DNA from 3 places in the Collimonas sp. PA-H2 genome. Region 2 is predicted to be linked to each of the others. Evidence: predicted binding sites of a transcription regulator. Region 2 holds the regulator's gene; each other region holds the start of a gene.
The links. Region 2 encodes sigma-54, which starts transcription at its own class of promoters, with help from an activator protein. Its sites were predicted from a motif close to TGGCANGNAANCTGCTTT; they were not measured.

Region 1 (9,539 bases), 1.1 Mb from region 2:
ACACCACCGCTCGCTCCGGCGACGGTCCGCCGATTTCGCGGCTGGCGCAAATCAGCACGCCCTCGCTGGGCATCAGCAAGCCGGCGATCAGATTCAGCAAGGTTGACTTGCCGCAGCCGGAATGGCCAATCAAGGTCACGAACTCGCCCTTGCGCACCGTCAGGCTGATATCGCGCAGTGCGTGGAACTGGCCTTTGCGGGTGCTGAACACCATTTCAACCTGGTGGATGTCGATGAATTTGGCGTCGCGCTGTTCCATGTTTGGTCCTCGCTATCGAATTAACCGGCTACTTGTTCGTAGGTGAACGCTTTCGCCAGCGTCACCAGCAACTGCTCCAGCAGCAGGCCGACCACGCCGATCACCACGATCGCGATAATGATGTGCGGCACGTTGAGGTTGTTCCACTCGTCCCAGACCCAGAAGCCGATGCCGACGCCGCCAGTCAGCATTTCCGCCGCGACAATCACCAGCCAGGCGGTGCCTATCGCTAACCGCACGCCGGTCAGCATGTAAGGCAGCACCGATGGAAACAGGATCTTGGTGATGATTTTCCATTCCGACAGGTTCAGCACGCGCGCCACATTCATGTAATCCTGCGGCACTCTTTGCACCCCGACCGCGGTGTTGATCACCATCGGCCAGATCGAGCAAATGAAGATAGCCCAGATCGCCGCCGGATTGGCCGACTTGAACACCAGCAGGCCGATCGGCAGCCAAGCCAGCGGCGATACCGGTTTCAGCAAGCTGATGATGGGGCCGAACATGCTGGACAGGAATTTGAAGCGGCCGATCATGAAACCCAGCGGGATGCCGGCCAGCGCCGCCAGTCCGAAACCGATGCCGACTCTTTGCAGCGAGGCCAGGATATTCCAGCCTATGCCCTGGTCGTTGGGGCTGGTGCGGTAGAACGGATCGGCGAACAGCTTGAGCGCTTCCTGCAAGGTCAGCAGCGGCGTCGGGAACTGGCTGTTGTGCATGGCGATGATCTGCCAGACCAGCACCAGGAAGGCCAACCCCAGCAGCGGCGCCACAATCTGCTGCAGCCACAGCGGCATGCTGCTGCGCCGGCTGCTGCTTTTCGGCAGCGGCCGGGCGGCGTCGCCGCTTGCTGCGCTTGGCGTGCCAGCTTTGGCCTCGTCGGCCTCGTCGGCCATTTCGGCGCCGTCACGCATGGTCGCCGCCTGGCGGTTCGCATTTGCCGCCGTGTCCATGATTGCACTCATAATGGCTCTCCCAAAAAATGCGCTTACGGAACGTCTGGTTGGAGCGCGATGTTATGCGCGGATCTTGAACGAAGCTGCGTAAGCTTGGGGGTTCTTGCCATCCCACACCGTGCCATCCATCAGCTTCGAGGTCCGCAGCGCATCTTTCGGCACCGGCGTCTTGGTCATGGCTGCGGCGTCCTTGTACAGATCGATCTGGCTCACCGACTTGGCCACCGCCAGGTAGTCGGGATCCGTCTTCAGCAAACCCCAGCGCCGGTGCTGCGTCATGAACCACATGCCATCCGACAGGTAGGGGAAATTGACCAGGCCGTCGTTGTAGAACTTCATGTAGTTCGGATCGTCCCAGGTCTTGCCCAGGCCGTTCTGGTAGCGTCCCATGATGCGCTGGTCGATCACGTCCTTGCTGGTGTTGACATAGGATTTGTCAGCGATCGCTTCCGCCATCTTGTTCTTGTTGGCGAGCGAGGCGTCGATCCACTTGCTGGCTTCCAGCACCGCGGCAATCAGGGCACGGCAGGTGTTCGGATTCTTGGCGGCGAATTCTGCGGTGGTGCCGAGTACTTTTTCCGGATGATCCTTCCAGATTTCCTGGGTGGTGATGGCGGTGATGCCAACGCCATCGACAATCGCCCGGTGACCCCACGGTTCGCCGACGCAAAAACCATCCATATTGCCGACCCGCATATTGGCCACCATCTGCGGCGGCGGCACGGTAATTACCTTGGCGTCCTTGAGCGGATTGACGCCGTTGGCGGCCAGCCAGTAGTACAACCACATGGCATGGGTGCCGGTCGGGAAAGTCTGGGCAAACGTGTATTCGCGCTTGTCGCTGGCCATCAGCTTCGCCAGCGAAGCGCCGTCCACCGCGCCTTTGTCCGCCAGCTTCTTGGAGAGCGTGATGGCCTGGCCGTTATTGTTGAGTCCCATCAGGATCGCCATGTCTTTCTTCTGGCCGCCGATGCCCATCTGCACGCCGTAGATCAAACCCGACAAGACATGTGCGGCATCCAGCTCGCCGTTGGCCAGCTTGTCGCGCACGCCGGCCCAGGAAGCTTCCTTGCTGAGGACGATCTTGATGCCGTATTTTTTATCGAAGCCGAGCAGCGACGCCATCACCACCGAGGCGCAATCCGTGAGCGGAATGAAGCCGATCTTGACTTCGGTTTTTTCCGGCTTGTCCGAGCCGGCTGCCCATGCGCCGGTGCTAGATAATCCCAACATGCTGGCTCCTGCCGCGAGAGTGGCGGTTTGTAGTATTTGGCGGCGCTTGCCGTCGACAGCCAAGCTCAGGTCAAGACCATCTTGCGGCAGTGCTTTTTTTGATTCCATCGCATGGCTCCACTTTGTTTTCGGCAAACAAAAAAGGCGTCGTTCCACAATGAACAAGTCATGTGGAAAGACACCTTTGTCTTATGTGGAAAAGACCGCCGTTAGCCGATTCCAGCAGCGCCAACGCTGGCGCCTGAAATTAACTATGCAAAGCACGTGCCAGGAGTTTCAGGGAGAACAGTGCCAGGATCCAGGCGCCAAAGCGCACCCGTTTTGTGCGTCGCACCAAACAGGCTCACGATTTTCGGGCATTCCTGCCGATGCCGGGCCGCTTCGATAACGCGGCTTGGGGCTCGTTAGGGAATAAGTTGGGCATTTGGGCGGACGTAGCTGGCGCGCTGCTGCGTCCGCCCAAATGCCCAACTTATTCCCTAACGGGGCCTTAGCCCAGCAAATCGGCGGCATCGATGATCCGCTGCGCTACCTCGGACAACTTCAGGTTCTTGTCCATCGCCAGCCGGCGCAGCTTTTGATAAGCCTCCTGCTCGCTCAGCTTGTGATGTTCCATCAGCAAGCCTTTGGCGCGCTCCAGCACCTTGCGCTCCGCCAGCTTCAGCTTGGTATCGGACAGTTCCGCCAGCAATTTCTGCTCCTGGCGGAAGCGCGCCAGGGCGACATCCAGCACAGGTTTGATGCGCGCCGTCTGCAACCCTGCCACGATGTAGGCAGAGACGCCGGCGGCCATGGCGGCATCCATGCTGGAAGTCTTGGCATCCTCGGTAAACAGCACGATCGGCCGGCGCGCGTCGCGGGTCGCCACCACCACATGCTCCAGCACGTCGCGGGAGTCGGATTCGGCGTCCACGATGATCATATCTGGTTGCAACTGAGCAATTCTTTCAGGAAGATAGAGGTCGGCGGGAAGCGAAGCGATGATGTTGTAGCCGGCCTCCAGCAAGCCGATGCGCAAGTCCTTGCCGCGCGCAGCCTGGGCGGCAAACGCAGGATCGTCTTCGCCCTCGATGGCGACAGGATTGACCACAACGATACGTAGACTTTGCATGCTTGAAACCTTCGTCCGCGGACGACTCATTGAGCTACGGTTAGACCGGATGGGATAGCGTTTTATCCATCGCTGCCATGCAAGCATGCAAAAATCGCACCATGCAGATGCGAACGGCCGCCGCGCGCCGGCGGCCGGATGACTTTATGCCAACTGCCAGTCTATGGTTTCACCGCCGTTCAGCGGCACCAGCGTGGTATCGCCCAGCGGCAGCTCGGCCGGCAAGGCCCACGGCTGGCGCTTCAGGGTCACGCTGCCCTGGTTGCGCGGCAGATTGTAGAACGCCGGCCCATTGAAACTGGCGAAGGCTTCCAGCTGATCCAGCGCCCCGGCCTGATCAAACGCTTGTGCGTACAGCTCCATCGCATGCAGCGCGGTATAGCAGCCGGCGCAGCCGCAAGCGTGCTCCTTCAGGCCCTTGGGATGCGGCGCCGAATCGGTGCCGAGGAAGAAACGGCTACTGCCGGAAGTCGCCGCGCGCACCAGGGCCAGGCGATGCTCTTCCCGTTTCAGTACCGGCAGGCAATAGTAATGCGGGCGGATCCCGCCCTTGAAGATTTCGTTACGGTTGTACAGCAGGTGGTGCGCGGTGACAGTGGCGGCGACCGGACCTTCGGCGCTCTCGACGTACTGGGCGGCATCCTTGGTGGTGATGTGTTCAAACACCACTTTCAATTCCGGCATGTCGCGCCGCAGCGGCTGCATCACGCGCTCGATGAAGACGGCTTCGCGGTCGAAGATATCAATTGCCGGATCGGTCACTTCGCCGTGCACCAGGAAAGGCATGCCCAGCTCTTGCATCACTTCCAGCGTCTTGTAGCACTTGCTGAGATCGGTCACGCCGGCATCGGAGTTGGTGGTGGCGCCGGCCGGATACAGCTTGACCGCGTGCACGAAGCCGCTGTCCTTGGCGCGGCGGATTTCGTCGGGCGGCGTATTGTTGGTCAGGTACAGCGTCATCAAAGGCTCGAACGTCAGTTCGGGCGGCAGCACGGCGAGGATGCGCTCGCGATAGGCCGCGGCCTGCTCAGTGGTGGTGACCGGTGGCTTCAGGTTGGGCATCACGATGGCGCGGCCGAACTGGCGTGCGCTGTGCGGCAGCACGCTGGCCAGCGCTACGCCGTCGCGCAGATGCAAATGCCAGTCGTCGGGACGGGTAATGGTCAAGGTATCAGTCATCTTCATTCTCTTCTGCAAAAAGTCGCTCCAGCATGGCTGCCGGATTGTTCAGGAAATGGCGTGTGGTCGTATAGTGTTCAGTGTCTTTTGCAACAGCGCCAGGAAGGTCACTTCCGGATGAAACTGGATCTGCTCCAGCTCCCGCACGGCAGGAATGCAGAAGGGATAGGCATCGTAGTCAATCGCCATATCGGGATTGAGTTTCAGGCTGCGCAGATAAGGTTTGATGGAGAGCATGGCGTGGCGACGGCTTCAATGAGCGTCATTTTACCGCAGCCGCAGCGGCCGGCCTGAATCGCAGCCGCGGCCAGCACTGGCAGGCGTCCATGAAAAAGCCGCTCAGGCATGCACCGGAGCGGCTTCTTGTCCTGCCAGCAATCCTGCGATCAGTGAATGATCTTGGCCAGGAAGTCGCGTGCACGGTCGGAGCGCGGCGCGCCGAAGAACTCTTCCTTGCGGCAGTCTTCCACCACCAGACCCTTGTCCATGAACACCACGCGGTTGGCGACCTTCTTGGCGAAACCCATTTCATGGGTCACCACCATCATGGTCATGCCTTCTTGCGCCAGGCCGACCATCACGTCCAGCACTTCATTGATCATTTCCGGATCGAGCGCCGAAGTCGGCTCGTCGAACAGCATGGCGATCGGATCCATCGACAACGCGCGGGCAATCGCCACGCGTTGCTGCTGGCCGCCGGACAGCTGGCCTGGGAACTTGTCTTTCTGCGCGATCAAGCCGACCCGGTCCAGGTATTTCAAGCCTTTTTCGTTGGCTTCATCCTGGCTGCGGCCGAGCACCTTGACCTGGCCGATGGTCAGGTTTTCGCGGATCGACATGTGCGGGAACAGCTCGAAGTTCTGGAACACCATGCCGATGCGCGCGCGCAGTTTCGACAGGTTGGTCTTCGGATCGCCGACCGAAACGCCGTCGACCGTGATCTCGCCCTTCTGGAACGGCTCGAGGCCGTTGACGGTCTTGATCAGCGTCGATTTACCGGAACCCGACGGTCCGCACACGACGACCACGTCGCCCTTGGCCACTTGCGTGGTGCAATCGGTCAGGACTTGAAATTGACCGTACCATTTGCTGACGTTGTTAAGCTTAATCATGAGTATTTCTCCTAATTCCTGAATTCTATTGTGCAACTGGCGGCAACCCTGCTCAGGGCATGCCGCCGTCCATTATCGAATAATCGCAACCTTGTGCTGCAGCTGCTTGACCAGCGACGACAAACCGAAGCTCATCACGAAGTACACCACGGCGACAAACACATACATCTCCACCAGACGGCCGTCACGCTGCGCGATCTTCGAAGCAACGGTAACGAAGTCCGGCACTGAGCCCAGCACATAGACCAGCGAAACGTCCTGGAACAGCACGATGGTTTGCGTCAGCAGGATCGGGATCATGTTGCGGAACGCTTGCGGCAGCACCACATTGCCCATCATCTGCCAGTAATTCATGCCGAGCGCATAGCCGGCGGAAATCTGGCCGCGTGGAATCGACTGGATCCCGGAACGCATGATTTCGCAATAATAAGCTGCTTCAAACAAGATGAAGGTAATCAGTGCCGATGAAAAGGCGCCGACCTGCACCGGCTGTTGCGCACCGATGATCCAGGCGCCGATATACGGCACCAGGAAGTAGAACCAGAAAATCACCAGCACCAGCGGCACCGAACGGATCAGGTTGACATAGCTGGTGGCGATCAGCGAGATGACCTTGTTGTGCGACAGACGCATCATCGCCAGCACGGTGCCGAACAGGATGCCGCCTATCATCGCTACCAAGGTCAGCGTCAGCGTGAACTTCATGCCGGTGGTGAACAGGTAGAACCAGGAACGCTGGATTACGTCAAAATCGAAATTTGAAAACATGATTAATGGCCTCCTGTATTCGCACTGCCAGAGGCAATAAATCCTGGAATCGCAATGGCTTTTTCAAGCCAGCGCGCCAGCAGCAAGGCAATCCCCGAGATGATCACGTAAATCACCGTGGCGCCGGTCAGGGCTTCGAAAGTCTGGAACGTAAATTCACGCATTGAGTAGGTCGCGGCGGTCAGTTCCACCAGGCCGATGGTCAATGCGACCGAACTGTTCTTGATGATCGCTGCAAATTCGTTGGTCAGGGACGGAATGATGATCCGGAACGACATCGGCAGCAATACGTAGCGATATGTTTGCGGCAACGTCAAGCCGAGTGCAGTACCCGCCAGCTTTTGGCCACGGGGCAGTGCATTGATGCCAGCGGAAACCTGTACGGCAATCCGCGACGACGTAAAAAAAGCCAGCGCCAGGAAGGCGGTAATGAACGAAGCATTCGGCAGGCTCTTGAGCCAGCCGCCAATGCTCGCGGGTACTATCTCCGGCATGACGAAATACCAGAGGAACATCTGAACGATTAATGGAATGTTACGAAATAATTCGACATAGCCGTTGGCCACGCGTACTGCCCACTTGTTCGGCATGGTGCGAATCGTACCGATCACCGTACCGATGACCAGCGCCATGATCCAGGCTGAAATAGACAACGCAAGCGTCCATTTCAGACCGGTCAGCAAGGTGTCCATGTAAGTACTGACACCGTCGGGTGACTCTTGCCAGAAGATGCCCCAGTTCCACGGATAATGCATATTAAGTCCCCTCTCACTCTCAAACTCACTGCTGCTGCCTGAAACCATCTGAATGTACCGGATCTGCTGTAATCCGGCACCCGGATTGTGCATCGCAGCAAATCAATTGCAGAAACAAAATGGGAGGCTTCCGCCTCCCCCTTCATTCCTTCAGCTAGCCAATCTTATTTTTTCTTCGACGATTGTTTTTGCGCTTCAGGCACGGCGGCGTAGGCAGCCGGATCAGCGGAATCGGTCGGATGAGCAAATGCTGCCTTCAGTTGCGGGCTCATCGGCACGTTCAGGTTGATACCCTTAGGTGGAATCGCCTTCAGGAACCATTTTGCGTAGATGTCGTTAACCTGGCCCGATTTGTACAGGTTGGTCAACGCGGTATCGACAGCCAGCTTGAAAGCAGGGTCGTCTTTACGCTCGATGATGCCGTACGGCTCAACCGACAGCGCTTCGGTGGTGATTGCATAGTCGTTAGGCGCTCTCGAGCTGGCAGCCAGCGAGGCCAGCAGGATGTCGTCCATCACGAATGCAGTTGCACGGCCGGTTTCAACCATCAGGAACGCTTCAGCGTGGTCCTTGGCAGCCAGGATGTTCATGCCGAGGTTGCGTTCGCCATTGAGAATCGTGACTTGCTTCAGGTTCGAAGTGCCGGAAGTGGAAACGATGGTCTTGCCCTTGAGGTCGTCCAGCGCCTTGATGTTGGATGATTTCTTGGCCAGGATGCGGTTCGCGGTCACGTACATGGTCGGCGCAAAGGAAACAACCTTTTGGCGATCGGCATTGTTGGTGGCGGAATCGCAGGACAGGTCGATGGTGCCGTTGGAGATCAACGGAATACGAGTCGCCGATGTCACCGGAACCATCTTGACGTTGAGTGCTGTCATGCCCAGCTGCTTTTGAATCGCAGTAGCGGCTTTCAGGCACAGGTCGATCGAATAGCCTTGATACGATTGTTTGTCATCAAGGTAAGAGAAAGGGATAGAAGAATCGCGCACACCCAGGGTAATGGTGCCGGTGTCCTTGATTTTTTTGAGTGTTCCGGTCAGTTCTTGCGCTTGCACGGAGCCAACCAGCACTCCCAGGCCAACCAAAGCGACGACCAATTTCGATGACATCATAACAACTCCCGTTAAAGATTATCTGTATAGTTTAACAAACTCGCTGCTCGCACAGCGGACTTATACCCATGCATATTTTTTATTTTTACAGCTCTCCTCCAAAAATACTGGTCTCCCCAACCTGTATAAATTTTCAACTACGGCCAATTTTATTCTTGCTATAGCCTCGCTACAGTTAATTTCCTACATGATCCGACGGAAAGCGCAATGACTCTCTGAAAAGATAGCTCATAGGCATGTTCAGCGTAAGATTATTTTTTGCCGGTATCGCACTCAGGAACCACTTGGTATACAGCTTTTGGATTTCGCCGTCGTGTATGATGCGGCCCATTTCGCGGTCCACCAGGCCTTTGTATACCGGATCGCCCTTCGGCAGCATGATAGCGTACGGCTCGGTTGTCAAAGGATCACCAACCACTGCATACGCAGCCGGGTCCTTGGCCGTCGCCTTCAAGCCGTACAGCAGCACATCATCCATCACGAAGGCATCGGCCGCCTTGTCTTCCACCATCTTGAACGACTCGTTGTGATCCCGCCCTTCCAGCACCGTCATGTTCAGCGCACGAACCTGGCCGCGGTCATCCAGCGACTTGACGCTGGTGGTGCCCTTGGTCGTCACCACTTTCTTATTGCGCAGGTCCGGCCAGTTCTTGATCGTATCGCTGGTCCGCACGATCATGCGCGTGGACGCCATGAAATGCGCAATGGTGAAATCGACCCGCTTGCGCCGTTCTGCATTGTTGGTGGTAGACCCGCACTCCAGATCCACCTTGCCGCCGGCAATCATGTCAAGCCGGTTGGATGAAGTCACCGGCACGTAGGCGATATTCAGCTGCGGCAATTTCAATTGTTGCTTTACGGCATCTGCAATTTTCAAGCACAAGTCGATCGCATAACCCACCGGCTTCTTGTCCTGGTCCAGAAAGGAAAAAGGAAAAGATGCCTCTCTGTAGCCGATCGTGATGGTCTTGCTGTCGCGAATCCTTGCCAGCGCGTCTTCCGCCTGCGCCGCAGCCGCGCTCAAACCCAGACTCAGCGCCAGCGCCACGCTTAA
Region 2 (9,539 bases):
ACCTATCATCAAACGCATGGGCGCCACCCTGATCGCCATGACCGGCAAACCGGAGTCGGCGCTGGCGCAACTCGCCAATGTGCACCTGGACGTCGCCGTGGCCCAGGAAGCCTGTCCCTTGAACCTGGCGCCGACCGCCAGCACCACCGCCACCCTGGCCATGGGCGACGCCCTGGCGGTGGCGCTGCTGGACGCACGCGGCTTCCGCGAAGAAGATTTTGCCCGCTCGCATCCGGGCGGCGCGCTGGGACGGCGCCTGCTGACCCACGTGCGCGACGTCATGCGCAGCGGCGAGGCGATTCCGGCGGTGACGGCGGATATCTCGCTGTCGGTGGCGCTGCTGGAAATCACGCGCAAGGGCATCGCCATGACGGCGGTGGTGGATGACAACTTCCATGTCGTCGGTGTGTTTACCGACGGCGACCTGCGGCGCCTGATCGAACAGGTGCAGGATTTCACCAAGCTGAAGATCGCCGACGTGATGCATGCCAATCCGCACACCATAGGCCCTGAGCAGCTGGCAGTCGATGCTGTGCAGATGATGGAAGAATTCCGCATCAACCAGCTGCTGGTGACCGACGCCAGCGGTGAACTGGTCGGCGCACTGCATATCCATGACCTGACCCGCGCCAAGGTGATCTGATGACGGCCACCACGACGCGCAGCGGCGCCGACGTCACTGCCGATACCCTGAGTGCCGATGCGAGAGCGCGCGCCGCGCGGGTGCGCCTGATGATTTTCGATGTCGACGGCATCCTGACCGACGGCGGCCTGCTGTACGGCGCCGACGGCGAACAGCTGAAGCGCTTCAATGCGCTGGACGGCCACGGCATCAAGCAGTTGCAGCAAAGCGGCGTCGCCACCGCTATCATCAGCGCACGGCAGTCGGCCATCGTCAGCCGCCGCGCCGGCGACCTCGGCATCGCCCATGTGCAGCAAGGCGTGCACGACAAATACGCGGCATTCATCAAGCTGCTGGAACAGCTGCAGCTGAGCGCCGCCGATTGCGGCTTCATCGGCGACGATGTGATCGACCTGCCTATCCTGTCGCAGACCGGTTTTGCGGTCAGCGTGCCGAACGGCCATCGCGACGTCCGTTCACGTGTGCATTACGTGACGCAAGCCAGCGGCGGCCATGGCGCGGCGCGCGAAATCTGCGACCTGATCATGCAAGTGCAGAATACTTACGACGCTACGCTGGCGACCTATCTGCGCAGCAACCAGACGGGCGAAACCCAGGCATGAAAAATCTCCGCACCACTTACCGCTTTCGCTTCATGCTGCTGCTGGTATTGTTCATCGTGCTGGCCTTGGGCAGCTTCTGGCTGCTGCAGGTCATGCACAAGAATACCGAAGACCTGCTGCCGAAGCCGGCGCGCACCCAGCCGGATTACTATGTCGAGCATTTCAACTATGTGCAGATGGCGCCCAACGGCCAGCCGCGCTACAACATCTCGGGCGACCTGCTGACCCACAATCCGGTCAACGATTCCTTCGATGTGCAAAAGCCGGTGATCCACAGCCTGGACAAGGAAAAGCCGCCGATGAACCTGGTCGCCAACCGCGCCATGATTGAAGACAACAACAGCAAGGTGCATCTGTACGAGAATGTCAACGCCGACCGGCCAAAGACGCCGCTGGCCGACAACTTCCACCTGAAATCCGAATATCTGCTGCTGCTGCCCGACGACGACATCATGGAATCCGACAAGCCGGTGGAAATCACCCTGGGGCTGTCGACCTTGAACGGCACCGGCATGCATTTCAATAACTCCACACGCGAACTGAAGCTGTTCAGCAAGGTGAGCGGCGTCTTGCGCAGCGCGCCGCGTGCGGCGGCAAAATAAGCGGATCAGCAAGACAATTTATGCGCAGGCCTCTATCCATTACCCAGGATTTTTCATGAAACGAATATTTTTTCTCTCTCTGCTGCTGCTTGGCGCCATCGGCGTCGCTCACGCAGAAAAAGCCGATTCCGAGAAGCCGACCCTGATCGACTCCGACACCCTCACCTATGACGACGTCAAGCAGGTCAACGTCGCTACCGGCAATGTGGTCCTGACCCGCGGCACGCTGATCATGAAGGCCGACCGCGTGGTGGTGACCACCGATCCGTCCGGCTACCAGTTCGCCACCTTGTATGCGGCGCCGGGCAAGCTGGCCACTTTCAAGCAAAAGCGCGACGGCGGCCCGGACCTGTGGATCGACGGCCACGCCGAACGCATCGAATACGACGGCAAGACCGAAATCACCAAGCTGTTTTCCAAGGCCCAGATGCGCCGCCTGCAAGGCGACAAACCGACCGACGAAGTCAACGGCGAGTTCATTTCCTACGACAGCCGCACTGAATTCTATTCCGTCAACAACACCGTCAACGGCGTCAGCCAGCCTGGCGCCGGCCGCATCCGCGCCGTCATCCAGCCACGGCCAAAGGCGGCGCCATGAGCGCCCCTAGCACGCTGATCGCCAAGGGCCTGCAAAAAAGCTACGGCGCGCGCCAGGTGGTGCATGACGTCTCGCTCGAAGTGCGCTGCGGCGAAGTGGTCGGCTTGCTGGGTCCGAACGGCGCCGGCAAGACCACCTCGTTCTACATGATCGTCGGCCTGGTGCCTTCGGACGGCGGCGAAATCGACCTAGACGGCGTCGACATTTCGCGCCTGCCTATCCATCGCCGCGCGGTGCTGGGCCTGTCCTACCTGCCGCAGGAAGCATCGGTATTCCGCAAGCTGACGGTGGAAGACAATATCCGCGCCGTGCTGGAACTGCAACGTCCCAACGGCAAGGCGCTCGGCAAGGCCGAGATCGATGAGCAGCTGCACAAGCTGCTGCACGAGCTGCAGATTGAAAAGCTGCGCGAGAGCCAGGCCCTGTCGCTCTCGGGCGGCGAACGGCGGCGCGTCGAGATCGCCCGCGCGCTCGCCACCAATCCGCGCTTCGTGCTGCTGGATGAGCCGTTCGCCGGGATCGATCCGATTGCCGTGATCGAGATCCAGCGCATCGTCCGCTTCCTCAAGGAACGCGGCATCGGCGTCCTGATCACCGATCACAATGTGCGCGAAACGCTGGGCATCTGCGACCGCGCCTACATCATCAACCAGGGCAGCGTGCTGGCCAGCGGCAGTCCGGACGACATCATCGCCGACGAGTCGGTGCGGCGGGTCTATCTGGGTGAGCATTTCCGCATGTAGTTTCACGGTGTGAGAACGATGTAAATGCAGGCAGATTAATTCGCCTTGCCAGCGCGGTACTTAAACTCCGTACAACAAATAACAGAAGTGAATTGTCCGCACGGAAGCCATGAAACAATCACTCCAGCTACGCACCTCTCAACATCTTGCGCTGACTCCTCAGCTGCAGCAGTCGATCCGTCTGCTGCAGCTTTCCACGCTTGAGTTGCATCAGGAACTGGAACAGATCCTGTCGGACAACCCGATGCTGGAGCGGGTCGACGATCCGCTTGATAATTCGGTGCGGCTGCTGGCGGACGGCGCCATCAGCGGCACTGCGTCGACCATGGAAGCGCCGGCCGGCGACAGCGAAGTGAGCAGCTCGCCGACCGAGAGCGAAGCCAGCGCCGAAGCGCCGGCGGCTGAAAGCAGCACTGACAATGCCGACAGCGAATGGAGTTTCGACGACATCTCGCGCAGCGCGAAAACCTCGGACGATGAAGATGCGCGGCCGCAGCTGGAGGCGCATGAAACGACGCTGCGCGAACATCTGTTGCAGCAGATGCGCGAAGCCATGCACGACTTGCGCGACCGCGCGCTGGTCGAGCTGATGATCGATGCGCTGGACGATAACGGCTATCTGGAAGAGTCGCTGGAAGAAATCCTGGAGCGTCTGCCGGCCGAGCTGGAGATCGCCGTCGAAGAATTGTCGATGGCGCTGAAGATGGTGCAGAGCTTCGATCCGGCAGGAGTCGGCGCGCGCAACGCGCCGGAATGCCTGGCCTTGCAGATCAAGCGTTTTGTCAAAGTGCCATTCGTCACGCGCCGCCTGGCCTTGGCGATTGTGCAAGATCACCTGGCGCTGTTTGCGCAGCGCGATTTCAATAAAATCAAGAAAGCCCTGGATTGCGACGACGAGGACCTGCGCGAAGCGCAAGCCGTCATCAAGCAGTGCAATCCCCACCCCGGCGCACCGTTCGCCGCCAACGCCTCCGACTATGTGGTGCCGGACGTGATCGTCAGGCGCAGCAAACAAGGCTGGCAGGTGATGCTGAACAATGACGTCATGCCAAGACTCAGGGTAAATGTCTTATATGCCAACATCCTGAAGCAGAGCAAGGGCGATGGCGCACTCACTTCGCAGCTGCAGGAAGCCAAGTGGCTGATCAAGAATATGCGGCAGCGCTTCGACACCATTTTGCGCGTCGCACAAGCGATCGTCGAACGCCAGCGGAACTTTTTTTCCCATGGCGCGGTCGCCATGCGGCCGCTTGTGTTGCGCGAAATAGCTGATACACTGGGTCTACACGAGAGTACTATTTCACGTGTAACCACTCAGAAATACATGCTCACTCCCCACGGGATGTTTGAACTGAAGTATTTCTTCGGCAGCCATGTTGCTACTGAGGCAGGTGGAGAGGCTTCCTCAACAGCAATCAGGGCACTCATTAAGCAACTCATAGGAGCGGAAGATTCAAGAAACCCTTTCTCTGACAGCAAGATTGCCGACATGCTTGCGGAACAAGGTATGGTGGTAGCCCGCCGCACCGTCGCAAAATATCGCGAAGCACTAAAAATTCCGTCTGTTAATCTGCGCAAGGCCTTGTAGTTTTTTCTGGTTTGATTGTTAAGCTTACCCTTGCTATGTTCGGACATTACGGCTGTTTGTTATTTAGCGACTCTTGCCAGAACAGTCCCAGTCTCTTGTAGATTGTTCGCCTAAAGATTCAACGCAGTCTGTTCAGAACCGCCAGCAATATTCTTGATAGGAGCGCTGTATGAACTTCACCATCAGTGGGCATCACCTCGAGGTAACCCCTGCCATTCGCGAATATGTACAAAGCAAACTAGAGCGTATCAAACGCCACTTCGACCAGGTCATCGATATCAGCGTGATCCTGAGCGTCGACAAAATCACTGAAAAAGAAAAGCGCCAGAAAGCGGACATCACGCTGCGCGTAAAGGGAAAAGATCTGCATGCCGAAAGCATTGCCCACGATCTTTATGCCGCCATTGATACCCTGGTCGACAAGCTCGATCGGCAGGTCATCAAGTACAAGGACAAGATGCAGGATCACCAGCACGATGCGATCAAGCACCTGCCGGAAGAACTCCCCGCCACGACCTGAACGGCCGCCAATCCGGGCGCTGCAGCTGACTAGCTGGCGCCGATAGAATGAACAAGGGCGCAGTTAATGCGCCCTTTGTTATTTCCAGCCCGCTTATTTGCAAACTCATTTGCAAATTTATCTGTAAATCATATTATCGTTTTTGCACGACGTTCATTTGAGGGCGCCGAACACCTTGCCGATGATGGCGCTGCCGGCGCCAACCGGATCCTGGCGTATCGCCTTCTCTTCTTCACCGATGATGGTGTACAAGCCGTCCAGTGCACGTTGCGTGACATAACCTTCCACCGTCGACTGCTGCGCCGGCACCATGCCGGTCTTGCCGACCTGCCCCATGACCGCGTTATATTGCGCCGACAAGCCGTTGCGGTCGGTCACGCCTTTGACGATAGGCAGGAATTTCTGGCCCAGCTGCGCCGATGTCTTTTGCTTGAAGAAATCGGTCACCGAGGTGTCGCCGCCGGTCAGGATATTCTTGGCATCGGTCACCGACATCGATTTGACCGCATTCAGCAGCAAAGGCTTGGCCAGCGGCACCGCCTGTTCCGCGGCGTGGTTCATCGACACCACCAGGTCATCCAGCTTCTGGCCCTGGCCAGTCATGCGCAAGATCGGCATGGCTTTATCCAGCACGCTGGGCAAGCCGATCTTGACCTTGTCGTTATTCAGGAAACCATTCTCGACGCCCAGCTTGGACACCGCCACATCCGCGCCTTTTTGCAGGGCGGCTTTGAGGCCGCTGCTGGCATCCTGGTTGCTGAGGTCGCCCAACGACAGGGCCAGCGCCGCCGACGCTGTCAGCGCCAGGCTCAATGTGATTGCTGTTTGATATAGAGGCCGCATGATGGTCCTTGAAAAAATTAAATGGATAAGCCAAAGTCTAACCCAATTTGTTGCAAACAAATCAAGAAAGAAAAATACCTGCCGGGCAGAGTCTACAGATGTCCTTCATCCACCAGGAACAGGCGCCGGTGCTCGCGGATCGCATAACGGTCGGTCATGCCGGCGATATAGTCGGCAATCGCGCGCGCCTGCTGCTGTTCCGATTCCCGCTGAGCAAGCTGATAGTCGGGCGGCAACAAGGATGGCTCGGCGCTGAAGCAGGCATACAGTTCAGCGACGATGCGGCGTGCCTTGGCCGTCATGCGGTTGACCAGGTAGTGGCGATACAGGTTTTCGCGCAGGAAGCGTTTCAGCAAGGCGGCTTGCTGAGCCATGCCGTCGGAGAAGGCAATCAGCGGCGGCGCATTGCGGACATCGTCGACCGTCTGCAGCCCGGCATCCAGGATGCGCTGCTGCGAAGTCTGGATCAGGTCGGTAATCAAGGCATTGATCATGCGCCGGATGGTCTCATTGATCGCCCTGCGCCCGCCCAGGCCCGGGAACAACTGCTCGACCTGGCGGCTGTGCTGCGCATAGAAATCGATCTGGTTCATCTGCTCCAGGGTCAGCAGGCCGGAACGCAAGCCGTCGTCGATATCGTGATTGTTGTAGGCGATCTCGTCGGCCAGGTTGGCGACCTGCGCTTCCAGCGTCGGCTGCTTGCGCTGGATGAAGCGCTGGCCGATATCGCCCAGTTTCCTGGCATTGGCCAGCGAACAATGCTTGAGGATCCCCTCGCGCGTCTCGAACATCAGGTTCAAGCCGTCAAACGCGCCGTAGCGCTGCTCCAGCTTGTCGACCACCCGCAGGCTCTGCAGATTGTGTTCGAAGCCGCCATGGACCTCCATGCAGTCATTCAAGGCATCCTGGCCGGCGTGGCCGAACGGCGTATGGCCGAGATCGTGGGCCAGCGAGATGGCTTCCACCAGATCTTCGTTCAATTGCAGGTTGCGCGCGATCGAGCGGGCGATTTGCGCGACTTCGATGCTGTGCGTCAGGCGCGTGCGGAACAGGTCGCCCTCGTGGTTGACGAACACCTGGGTCTTGTATTCCAGCCGGCGGAAGGCAGTGCAATGGATGATGCGGTCGCGGTCGCGCTGGAATTCAGTACGCGAGCCGGGCGACTCCTCTTCAAACAAACGTCCTCGCGATTGCGCAGAATGTGCGGCATAGGGAGCGAGAGACGTTTCGTGGTTCATTGCGGCAGGTCTCCGGAGGCAAGTTGCTGAAGCGTCGCCAGCAGCGCCTCTTGCGGTGCGGTGGCGATCAGGTGGCCGCCCAGCGGTTTCATCAGGATGAACTTGATCTGGCCATCTTCGTTTTTCTTATCGATCTGCATCAGCTCCAGCCAGCGCTGGGCGCCGAGGTTGGGCGCCTCGGTCGGCAGGCCGGCGGCGCGCACCAGCGCGCACACGCGTTCCTTGTCGATGGCCGTGATGTGGCCGAGCCGATGCGACAAGTCAGCCGCCATCACCATGCCGCAACCGACCGCTTCGCCGTGCAGCCACTTGCCGTAGCCGAGGCCGGACTCGATCGCGTGGCCGAAGGTATGGCCGAAATTCAAGATGGCGCGCAAACCGCCTTCGCGCTCATCCTGGCGCACGACGTCGGCTTTCAGCTCGCAGGAACGGCGGATCGCGTAGGCCAGCGCAGCGTTATCGCGCGCCATCAGCTTATCGATATTGTTTTCGATCCATTTGAAAAATTCAGCGTCGATCACGGCGCCGTATTTAATGACCTCAGCGAGACCGGCGGACAGCTCGCGCTCTGGCAAAGTATACAGGGTCATGGTGTCGGCGATCACCGCCTGCGGCTGGTAAAAGGCGCCGATCATGTTCTTGCCGAGCGGATGGTTGATGCCGGTCTTGCCGCCAACGGAGGAATCGACCTGCGCCAGCAAGGTGGTCGGAATCTGCACGAAGGGTACGCCGCGCATGTAGGCGGAGGCCGCAAAACCGGTCAGGTCGCCGATCACGCCGCCGCCGAGGGCTATCAGGGTGGTCTTGCGGTCGCATTTGGCGGCCAGCAGGCGATCGAAGATCTGCATCAGGCTGGCCCAGTTCTTTTCTTCCTCGCCGTCCGGCAGCACGATTTCCAGCACGCTCTTGCCGGCGTCGCGCAGAGTCTGGCTGACGCGTTCGAGATACAGCGGCGCGACGACTGTGTTGGTCACGACCACCACCTGCTTGCCGGCAATCAGGCGGGCGATACGCTCGCGGTCAGCCAGCAGGGATGGTCCGATTTCAATCGGATAGCTGCGCTCGCCCAGTTCTACCTGGAGCGTGATGGCCGGCGCGGGGGCCGAAGGTGTGGACTGCTGGTTCATAAAAAGACTTGGTGATTGAAAAGACAGATTGCTATTTTGGCCGGGCTTGCCGTCGCCTGCTTGCGGCGCCTGCCCGGACTCTTGCACAAGGTCGCCGGCCTGCACATCGAGCTGGCTCAAAATGCTGTGTACCAGGAATTGTACGTTAGGTCGGCCGGTATCGATGACTATGTCGGCAACTTCACGATAATACGGTTCGCGCTGACGCGACAGCTCTTCCAGCCGGCGGCGCGGATCGGCGGTTTGCAACAGGGGACGGTTCTTGTCGCGGCTGGTGCGCTGAAGGATGTTGTGGATGCTGGCACGCAGGTAGATCACGGTGCCGCGGGTTTTCAGGTATTCGCGATTTTCGGCACGCATGATGGCGCCGCCGCCGGTCGCCAGCACGATGCCGCTGCGGGCGCTCAGGTCACGGATTACCTCAGTCTCGCGCTGACGGAAGCTCTCTTCCCCTTCGATTTCGAAAATCAAGGGAATCGAGACGCCGGTGCGCGCCTCGATTTCGTGGTCGGAATCAATGAAAAGCTTGTTGAGTTTTCTTGCCAGGGCGCGGCCAACCGTAGTCTTACCCGCGCCCATCAGGCCTACCAGAAAGATATTGCCTGTGTACCTTACCATTTCACTGCTCGACCTTTTGCTCATGTACGGACACCGGCATCAAGCCGGTGTCCCTGTGCAATCAGTGCGCAGCGATGCGGTCGATGACAACTTTCGGTGTCAGGAAAATCAATAGTTCAGTTCGTTTGTTAACAACTGCGGATTGTTTGAAAAGATAACCCAGAACCGGAATATCTCCAAGTAGTGGTATTTTGGTAACATTGTTTGATATCTGCTGCGTATAGATACCACCAATGACCACAGTGCCGCCATTTTCAACCTGAACCTGAGTCTGGACATGTTTGGTATTGATGGAAACGCCGCCTGGCACCACATCGCCCACGCTATCATTGGTAACGTCAACGGTCAGGATGACATTGCCGTCCGGCGTGATTTGCGGAGTTACTTCCAGTTTCAGGTTGGCCTTCTTGAACTCAA
Region 3 (9,539 bases), 890 kb from region 2:
GCCGTCGGCCCGGGCGATCGCCTCAGCCTGCTGCATCAATAGGCGCGCCACTCCCTTGCGTCTCGCATCAGGATGCACCAGCAACTTGGAAATCTCGGCGCGATGATGGCCATTGGCGGGCGTCGCCAGCACGACCTGCACGGTGCCGACCACCTCGCCGGCAAAGCGCGCCACTAGCAGCCGGCGGCCACCGCTTACCAGCGAGCCGCTGACGCCGTACCAGAAGGAAAAGGCATCTTCGGCAGCCGGCGTGTCGACGAAGCCGATGCTGGCGCCATTTGCCACGCAAGCCATCAGGATATCGGTGAGCGGCCCCACTACACTATCGAACTGGTCAGCCCTGACGTCTTCCACCGTACAGGCGCTCAAGCGTTGCGGGGTGCTGGTCGGGTCCATGGAAATCTCCTGAATCTGCTGTTCTTAAACTGGAAACAAAAAATCCCAGGCGATGGCTATCGACCCGGGATTGTGCAAGACGCCGATCGAACCGCCGGATAGCGGTATTCTGCTATCCGGCCAGATCAGGCAAGGCTTGACCGTGACGTCTTAATCACACATCTCAATCATGGTAGGCAGACTCGCCATGGCTGGAGATATCCAGGCCTTCGCGCTCTTCTTCTTCAGTCACACGCAAGCCCATGACGATATCGACCAGCTTGAATGCAATCAGCGATACCACGCCCGACCAGACCAGCGTCGTCAGCACACCTTCGAACTGGATCCACAGCTGGCCAGGGATCGAATAGTCTGGCAGGACCGCATTGGTGACGTAGTCATAGATGCCTGTGCCGCCAAGGCTAGGCGCCGCGAACACGCCGGTGAGCAGCGCACCCATGATACCGCCGACGCCATGCACGCCGAAGACGTCCAGCGCATCGTCCGCGCCCAGCAAACGTTTCAGGCCAGTCACACCCCACAGGCAAACGAAACCAGCCAGCAAGCCCATGATCAAAGCGCCCATCGGGCCGACGAAACCAGCTGCAGGAGTAATCGCCACCAGGCCGGCCACCGCGCCGGATGCGCCACCCAGCATGGAAGGCTTGCCCTTACCGATCCATTCGCCAGCGCTCCAGCTCAGCACCGCGGCAGCAGTCGCCAGCAAGGTATTGATGAAGGCCAGAGCCGCGCTGCCGTTGGCTTCCAGGGCCGAACCGGCATTGAAGCCGAACCAACCGAACCACAGCAGCGATGCGCCGACCATGGTCAGGGTCAGGCTATGCGGCTTGAAGGCTTCCTTGCCGAAACCGACGCGCTTGCCGATCACGTACGAACCAACCAGGCCGGCGATAGCGGCATTGATATGCACCACGGTGCCGCCGGCGAAATCAAGCGCACCCTTCTGGAACAGCCAGCCGCCGGTAGCGGTCAGCTTCTCTGCGGAAGCAGCATCGACAAAGCCATCCGGACCAGGCCAGAACCAGACCATGTGCGCCATCGGCAGGTAGGCGAAAGTGAACCACAATACGGTGAACACCAGGATCGCCGAAAATTTGGCGCGTTCGGCAAAGGCGCCGATGATCAGGGCACAGGTAATCGCGGCAAACGCACCTTGGAACACCACGTAGGCGAACTCAGGCACCACCACGCCCTTGCTGAAGGTAGCCGCCACGGAATCAGGCGTCATGCCATGCAAGAACAGGCGGCTGAAGCCACCGAAGAAGGAATTGCCTTCCGTGAACGCGAGGCTGTAACCGTAGAGTATCCACAGCACGATGATCAGCGAAAACACCGTGAAGCACTGCATCAGCACCGACAGCATGTTTTTGCTGCGCACCAAGCCGCCGTAGAACAGGCCCAGGCCTGGCAAGGTCATCAGGATCACGAATGCGGTACAGACCAGCAGCCAGGCGGTGTCGCCCTTGTTTGGCACCAGCGCCGCGGGAGCTGCTGCGGCAGGCGCTGCAGCAGCGGCGGCGGCCGGGGCCGGAGCAGCCGCTGCTGCCGGTGCCGGCGCTGGTGTGGAAGCATCCGCGCTGGCGGATGCCACCGCAGCTGCTGGCGCGCTGGCTGCCGGAGCGGACGCCTCGTCAGCCGCCGCAGCCGGCAGCATCGAAGTCGCCGCGATCAGCGCGCAAGACGCTAAAATCGTTGCAAATATTCTGTTCATATTTTCATCCCCTTAGATTGCGTCTTTGCCGGTTTCACCGGTACGAATACGAATAACTTCCTGCAGATCAAATACAAAAATCTTGCCGTCGCCGATCTTTCCGGTACGGGCCGCGGTCTCGATCGCTTCTACCGCCTGTTCCAGGATGCTGTCGTCCACTGCTGCTTCGATTTTTGTCTTCGGCAGGAAGTCGACGACATATTCAGCGCCGCGATACAGTTCCGTGTGGCCCTTCTGGCGGCCGAAACCTTTTACCTCGGTCACGGTGATGCCTTGCACGCCTATCGCCGAAAGTGCTTCACGCACCTCGTCGAGCTTAAATGGTTTGATGATCGCTGTAATCAGTTTCATATCGGCCTCGTTGGTTTTGTGAGACGGCGGCGCGAAGCGCTTGCCGCCGCTGTTTTGATATCGGTCTGTTAGAAGGTCTTCGCCAGAGAAAACACCACGCCGTTGCGCCCCAGGTTCTTGCCGCTCGGGCTGACGTATGCGCCATCCTTGGCGTCGGTGCCGACATAGGCCAGCCCCAAGGTGATGCCGGCGAGCTGGTCAAAGGTCTTGGTGGCGCCGATTTTCCAATCGGTATAGCTGGCGAAGCTGGTGTGTTCCACGGTCTGATGGCCAAGGTGCAGGCCCAGCGTGACGCCAGCGCCGACATCAATATTGGCGCCGGCATCGTAGTAAGCGCTGTTCTTGCTATCGATGGTGCCGAACAGGTTGGTCATCGCATGCGAATATTTGAAGTAGGCCGGTCCGTAGCCAATCTGGCCGTACAGCTCGAAAGTGTTGGCGTTGCGGCCGATCTGGCTGTAGTTGTTGGTCGGGTAGTAGTAGTACAGGCCGCCAACGTCATAGGTAAAGCCGCCCGGCAGGTCGCCGCGCTTGCCGCCGTAGATATCCCACTCCACCGGTCCCTTGCCGCCGGTGCCGGTATTCGCGCTGTCGACAGCATCCTTGATCCACTTGATGTTGGAGAGCCAGGTGCCGGCATACAGACCGGTTGGATTATTGGTGTAGTCGGCGCCGCCCTGCACTGCGGGATCGAAACGCGTTTGCGAAATGCCGCGGAAGCGGTAGTCGTTCACGAGGCCGATGTTGTAACTGATTTCATTGTCAGGCTTGGCATCTTCGGCGTGCGCAAAACCTGCGGTGAAGCTTGCTGCTATTGCTGCGGCTAAAATCAGCTTTTTCATGGAAGTCCCTGTTGGTATGTTGAATGAAAACCGCTAAATCCGTACTCTTCGTACTTTCCATAGCAGAACCCATGCCAACTGTTCCAGCCGCTCCTTTTGCCGGCTTAATACCACTTATGGGGCGATTTATTTGTGCTTTTTTAGTGACTGTTAATTAGGGGACGTTCTTGTGCAGAAATATTGTGCAGTGCAGCGCACCAAAATAAGGCATGCACCTGCCGGCGCATTATTCTGGTGCAGCGATTATCCGATCGAACTACATGACATCTTGTAGTCAGCTACAAATCAACGCCAGGCTTGTTGCAGTAATAACAATGCATTGCGGATCGCGGCCTCATCCACGCCGGCAAAACCCAGCGCTAGGCCGGCACGGTGCTGCGGATTCACCGCCAGGCCCGGGATGCAAAAACGGCTCAGCGGATTGATTTCGACCCCTGCGGCGATAGCTTTCGCCACCAGCTCGGTCTCCTGCTGCGGACTGGCCAGCGGCAAGCTCAGGTGCAGGCCGGCGGCAACCTTGGGCAAGGGTAGTTGCGCGCCGAACAGCGGCGCCCAGGCCGCCAGCAAGGCATCGCGGCGGGAACGGCTGGCACGCCGCATGCGGCGGATGTGCCGCTGGAAATGGCCGGCGGCGATGAACTCGGCCATCACGGCTTGATCCGCCGCAGGCGGGTGACGGTCGCCCATGGCGCGCAGCGCGCCGAGCGCCGGCACCAGTTTGGGCGGCAACACCAGATAGCCGAGGCGCAGGCCGGGAAAGGCGATTTTCGAAAAAGTGCCGACGTACAGCACACGGGCATTGTGATCCAGCGCCGCCAGCGGCGCCAGCGGCGTGCCGTCATAGCGATATTCGCCGTCGTAGTCGTCTTCGATGATCCAGCTGTCGTGGCGTTCGGCCCAGGCCAGCAGTTCGAGCCGCCGCGCCAGCGACAGCGTGACGCCGACCGGATACTGGTGCGACGGCGTCACATACGCCAGGCGGCAGTCGCCATGCAGCGCCAGCTGGCTGGTATCCATGCCATCCTGGTCCAGTCCGATTCCCACCAGCTGCGCACCGGACAAAGCCAAGGCGGCAGCGGCTGCCGGGTAGCACGGATTTTCCACCACCACCTTATCGCCGGCATCCAGCAACAGCTGCGCGCAGAGGGCGATGCCATGCTGGGCGCCGGCGGTGATCATGATTTGCGACGGCTCGCAGACCAGGCCGCGCGCCTGGCGCAGGTAGGCTGCGATCAACTCGCGCAAGCGTACATCGCCGGCAGCCTCGCCATAACCCATCTGCGCCAGCGGCGCGCGACGCCAGAAATTGCCTTGCAGACGCGCCCAGATGGCGCTGGGGAACAGGTCGTAAGCGGGAATGCCAAGCCGGAAGGCGCGCGCCGGGCCGTCAAAGCGGCGCCGCCGTGCCTCAAATCCGCTCAGGCGCTGCTGCATGGATGACAGCTGCATCGCCGGCGCCGCGGCGGCCGGCACTACCGGACCAGCCACAACCGCAGCCGCCAGGCCGTCGGCATAAGTGCCATCGCCGACCCTGCTGCTGATATAGCCTTCGGCGTACAGCTGTTCATACGCGCGCACCACGGTGTTGCGCGATACCTTCAACGCCAGCGCCAGGTTGCGCGAAGTCGGCAGCTTGATGCGGTAAGTGTCAGGGGCCGCCAGGATGCGCTGGCGCAAGGCCAGGCATAGCTGCTTGGCCAGGCCTTTGCCGCCGTCGAGCGCAATCCCGGCCGGGTCCAGATTCATCGACAGCGCCGGCGCCGCAGGTTTCATCATCAGTTGCGCTGGGGCGATGCCAGCAATTCCCGCAGCCAGGGTTTCCAGACTACAGCCACCGTGTGGGTGCCATGGCCGCGCGTCGCGTCGCTCAGCTTGACCATCACCATGCGCGCGCCCGGCACGCGTTTGACGTCGCGCTCCAGAATGCCGATTTCCGGCGGATTGATCAGATCGTCAGCGGAGTTGACCGCGATCAGCGGCGCCCGGATTTTATCCAGTAGCGGCCCGGGATCGTAGTCGCGCGAAGCGTCCATGAAATACAGGGTATCGTTGGCGTCGGCGCTTTTCATGGCCGCCGCTACCGCGTTATCCAAGGCCTGATCGGCTTGCGCCAGGTCCGGCATCTGCTGTTGCCGCAGCAAGGGATTGCTGGACATGAAAAACAGCATTTGCTCGGCGGTGCGCAAGCTCGGCGGCTGGCTGCTGTAATTGCCGCCCTGCCACGCCGGATCGTTGCGGATGGCGTCGATGATGATGCGGCGCCAGACCCGGTTGCGGCCTGAAATCTGGCTCGGCACGCTGGCCAGCGGCATCAGGGCATCCATGAAAGCCGGATGCTGTTCGCCCCACATCCAGGTCTGCATGCCGCCCATTGAAGTGCCCATCACCAGGCGCAAATGATTCACTTCCAGGGTTTCCGTCAACAGCCGGTATTGGGCCTCGACCATGTCGCGGTAACCGTAGTGCGGAAACTTGGCGCGCAAACCGTCGCTCGGTTTGCTGGAATTGCCGTGGCCGATACCGTCCGGCAGGATCAGGAAATAGCGCGAGGCATCAAGCAGCTGGCCCGCGCCGAACAGCTCGCCGGAAAATTCCGGTCGGATGAACTGGGCGCCGGTGCCGCCGGTGCCATGCAGGATCAGCACAGCATTATTGACTTTACCGTCGGCGCCGCGGCGCGGCTCGCCGTAGGTACGGTAATGGATGCGCAGTTCCGGCAAGGTCTCCCCGGAAGCAAAGCGAAAGTCCTTGAAAACCACGTCATGCTCCGTCGCTTGCGGTTCGTTCGCCTGGACGGCTGCGGAAAAGCAGAACGCCGCGCACAGAAGCAATAGTTTCGCTTTAACCATGTCTCTCCTCGATAATTGTCTTTTATGAAAGACTATCATTAGCTGCGCCAAATCGCAGAATTTACTGAATTGGATCTACAAATATAATCAATCTTGGATCTTTGATGATACCAACTTCTGGCGCTACGATGAATGCTGTTTTGTAACCGGCTCCGCTACCTACCGTTAGCGAGTAAATCCATTTCGACAGGAGATTATCTTGGCTTCAGAATCCGCATCCCATTCAAATATTGTTATCCAGTCGCTCGGCGAACGAGACTTCGCTGCCTGGGAGCCGCAATGGCTGGGCTATCTCGGCTTTTATCAGGCGGAGGTTACCGCTGCCGTGCGCCTGGTCACCTGGCAGCGCCTGCTCGACCCGAAGGAACCGATATTCGGCGCCCTGGCCACCGTGGACGGCAAGGCGGTCGGGGTGGTGCACTGGATATTCCATCGTTCTTGCTGGACGGTAGAGGATTCCTGCTATCTGCAAGATTTGTATGTCGCCCCTGAACAGCGCGGCACCGGCCTCGGCCGGCTATTGATCGAACATGTCTACGCTGCGGCCAAGGCGGCCGGCAGCACGCGGGTGCACTGGCTGACCCGCGAGACCAACAGCACGGCGATGCAGTTGTACGACCGCATCGCCGATCGCTCGGGCTTCGTGCAATATCGCAAGCAGCTGGCTTAAGCAGTAAAGGCTTAAACTGCCGCCTCCAGGCAGAATTTCGATGTAGGGTTTGCTCGTATCGGTTATCATTTTTCTTATTTACCGCCGGAGGGCCGCCATGAACAAACCCAATTTTTTCGACGACATCCAAGCCAAGATCAACCAGGCCATCGAAAACTCCCCTGCCAAGGACATCGAGAAAAACGTCAAGGCCATGCTGGGCCAAGGCTTCGCCAAGCTGGACCTGGTGACGCGTGAGGAATTTGACGTGCAAGCCCAGGTGCTGGCCAGCACCCGCGCCAAGCTCGAGGCGCTTGAAGCCCGCGTGACGGAGCTTGAAGCCCAGTTGAAGCAACCATAATGCCGCGCCAGTGACGCTGGCTGTACTAAAAAGCCGGGCGCTGGCAGGCATGCAAGCGCCCGCAGTCACAGTGGAAGTCCACCTGGCCAACGGCCTGCCCAGCTTCACCATCGTCGGCCTGCCCGAAACCGAGGTCAAGGAGTCCAAGGACCGGGTCCGCGCAGCGCTGCAAAATGCCCGTTTCGAATTCCCTTCCCGCCGCATCACCGTCAATCTGGCGCCAGCCGACCTGCCCAAGGAATCGGGTCGTTTCGACTTGCCGATTGCGCTCGGCATCCTGGCGGCGTCCGGACAAATTCCGGCGGATGAACTGGACGACTACGAATTCGCCGGCGAACTCTCGTTGTCCGGCGAGCTGAGGCCGATACGCGGCGCGCTGGCGATGACCTTCGCCATGACAGCCTCCAGCTCCAGCACCACTTCGCCTGCCGACAAAAGCCGCGCCTTCATCCTGCCGCAAGCCAATGCCGACGAGGCGGCACTGGTTACCGATGCCCGTATTCTCCCCGCCGGCAGTTTGCTACAAGTGTGCGCTCACTTCTCCTCCAAGCAAGCGGAAACAAGATTATCGCGCCACGCAGCCGAACCGCAGCGCAGGCCGCCGCACTATCTGGATTTCAGCGATGTCAAAGGCCAACTGCAAGCCAAACGCGCACTGGAGGTCGCCGCAGCCGGCGGCCATAGCGTACTGCTGATGGGGCCGCCCGGCACCGGAAAATCGATGCTGGCGGCGCGTTTCCCCGGCATTTTGCCGCCCATGAGTGATCGCGATGCGCTGGAATCTGCGGCGGTGCAATCGCTCACCAGCGGCTTTTCCAGCGCAAAATGGAAGGTGCGGCCGTATCGGGCGCCGCATCATACGGCATCGGCCGTGGCGCTAGTGGGCGGCGGCAGCCCGCCGCGTCCCGGTGAGATTTCGCTGGCTCACCGCGGCGTCCTGTTCCTCGACGAATTGCCGCAGTTCGACCGCCGCGTGCTGGAAGTATTGCGAGAGCCGCTGGAATGCGGCCGCATCACGATTTCGCGGGCGGCCCGCCAGGCCGACTTCCCCGCGCAATTCCAGCTGATCGCCGCCATGAATCCCTGCCCTTGCGGCTACCTGGGTCACCCGGTCAAGCAATGCCGTTGCACGCCTGACAATATCCTGCGTTATCAAAACAAGATTTCCGGCCCGTTGCTGGATCGGATCGACATGCAGATCCAGGTGCCGGCCTTGCCGCAGGATCAGTTATTGAAAGCCGCCGACGGCGAATTGTCAGCAGCGATAGCAGCCAGGGTGGAAAGAGTATGCGAGCTGCAAGTGGCGCGCCAGGGCAAGCAAAACAATGGCTTGTCGGCCAAGGAAATCGATCATTTCTGCAAACCCGACAGCGCCGGCGAGAAGATACTGCAGGGAGCAATGAGCCGCCTGAACTGGTCGGCGCGCGGCTATCATCGCGTGCTCAAGCTGGCGCGCACGATTGCCGATCTGGAGGGGACAGAGCAGGTTATTTCAGCCCATGTGGCCGAAGCAATCCAGTATCGGCGCGGCTTGCAAGAAGTCTAGCCGTCCGCCTTGAAAAAGGCGAAACGCTACCTCAACATCAACGTCATGAAAAGAGCAATTCTTTATCTATTCAAGGGCGCCGTACCGGCAGGGCATCCGCCCAGAAAAATGGCAGCGCTGGCAGCAAGCGTCCATTTAACGAAATATACACAAATGTTCTCTATTTTCTTGCCTCGTAACTCAATGTCTTGCACGGTTGAATGCGCGCTCAAGCATGATGAAATTATCCACGTCTGTTAGAACGGTTGATTAATTCCGCTACCGCTTTCCTTGACCGTACTTCCATCTTTGATTTCAATCGGCGTTTCTGCTTTTACAAAACTATTTTCTTGCACCACTACTTCCCGGCTGTTGCTCAGTCCGATCGCAATCGTCTTATCCATGCTGCCATCCAGCCGTATGGCGTTGTTGCGTACGACAGATCCATCTCCATTGCGCAGATAGAGTGTATAGGCGGCCACGCCGCGATTATCACTTCAGGGAATTATCTTTTTCTGCATATTTGCTGTCACCGTTGATGCGCACCAGCTTGTCGAAGTTTTCTACGGTATTGCCTTCTATGAGCACATCGGTGGAATCGAGCAGGTTGACCGCAGCAGGCGCTTTGCCGAGCCATCCGCCTTTGTAAATAATCCGGTTGTTGCGCACCACCGCGCCGTGCGCATCGCGTAATTTGATCGCAGCATCGAACGGCTTGGCATCGCCGTTGCGGTGAATGATGATGGTGTTGTTCTCGATGATACTGCCAGGGCCGTACATGTAGACCGCCGTATGACCATCGACGTCGATGGTGCTGTCGCGCAGTACGTTGCCGCCGCCGCCCATTACGACACC

Region 1: the regulator sigma-54 is predicted to act here: its motif matches at 2,701-2,718, upstream of BCF11_RS07955 (CmpA/NrtA family ABC transporter substrate-binding protein).
Region 3: the regulator sigma-54 is predicted to act here: its motif matches at 3,360-3,377, upstream of BCF11_RS09000 (TorF family putative porin).

What each region holds. Positions count from the first base shown of each region.
Region 1 covers NZ_PDBX01000001.1:1,759,486-1,769,024, forward strand. The annotation lists gene BCF11_RS07945 (ABC transporter ATP-binding protein) at 1-259, opposite strand, end outside; gene ntrB (nitrate ABC transporter permease) at 280-1,056, opposite strand; gene BCF11_RS07955 (CmpA/NrtA family ABC transporter substrate-binding protein) at 1,276-2,448, opposite strand; gene BCF11_RS07960 (ANTAR domain-containing response regulator) at 2,939-3,559, opposite strand; gene pyrC (dihydroorotase) at 3,704-4,738, opposite strand; gene BCF11_RS07970 (hypothetical protein) at 4,787-4,975, opposite strand; gene BCF11_RS07975 (amino acid ABC transporter ATP-binding protein) at 5,125-5,850, opposite strand; gene BCF11_RS07980 (amino acid ABC transporter permease) at 5,923-6,618, opposite strand; gene BCF11_RS07985 (amino acid ABC transporter permease) at 6,621-7,373, opposite strand; gene BCF11_RS07990 (amino acid ABC transporter substrate-binding protein) at 7,538-8,485, opposite strand; gene BCF11_RS07995 (amino acid ABC transporter substrate-binding protein) at 8,661-9,539, opposite strand, start outside.
Region 2 covers NZ_PDBX01000001.1:2,871,189-2,880,727, reverse strand. The annotation lists gene BCF11_RS13120 (SIS domain-containing protein) at 1-643, shown strand, start outside; gene BCF11_RS13115 (HAD family hydrolase) at 643-1,245, shown strand; gene lptC (LPS export ABC transporter periplasmic protein LptC) at 1,242-1,847, shown strand; gene lptA (lipopolysaccharide transport periplasmic protein LptA) at 1,903-2,445, shown strand; gene lptB (LPS export ABC transporter ATP-binding protein) at 2,442-3,188, shown strand; gene BCF11_RS13095 (RNA polymerase factor sigma-54) at 3,298-4,776, shown strand; gene hpf (ribosome hibernation-promoting factor, HPF/YfiA family) at 4,946-5,296, shown strand; gene BCF11_RS13085 (DUF4197 domain-containing protein) at 5,450-6,139, opposite strand; gene BCF11_RS13080 (deoxyguanosinetriphosphate triphosphohydrolase) at 6,232-7,377, opposite strand; gene aroKB (bifunctional shikimate kinase/3-dehydroquinate synthase AroKB) at 7,374-9,122, opposite strand; gene BCF11_RS13070 (type IV pilus secretin PilQ) at 9,184-9,539, opposite strand, start outside.
Region 3 covers NZ_PDBX01000001.1:1,984,819-1,994,357, forward strand. The annotation lists gene BCF11_RS08985 (GNAT family N-acetyltransferase) at 1-396, opposite strand, end outside; gene BCF11_RS08990 (ammonium transporter) at 560-2,107, opposite strand; gene BCF11_RS08995 (P-II family nitrogen regulator) at 2,120-2,458, opposite strand; gene BCF11_RS09000 (TorF family putative porin) at 2,527-3,300, opposite strand; gene BCF11_RS09005 (PLP-dependent aminotransferase family protein) at 3,586-5,076, opposite strand; gene BCF11_RS09010 (alpha/beta fold hydrolase) at 5,076-6,149, opposite strand; gene BCF11_RS09015 (GNAT family N-acetyltransferase) at 6,349-6,819, shown strand; gene BCF11_RS09020 (accessory factor UbiK family protein) at 6,917-7,159, shown strand; gene BCF11_RS09025 (YifB family Mg chelatase-like AAA ATPase) at 7,170-8,705, shown strand; gene BCF11_RS27480 (hypothetical protein) at 8,715-8,945, shown strand; gene BCF11_RS27960 (hypothetical protein) at 8,942-9,088, opposite strand; gene BCF11_RS09035 (right-handed parallel beta-helix repeat-containing protein) at 9,177-9,539, opposite strand, start outside.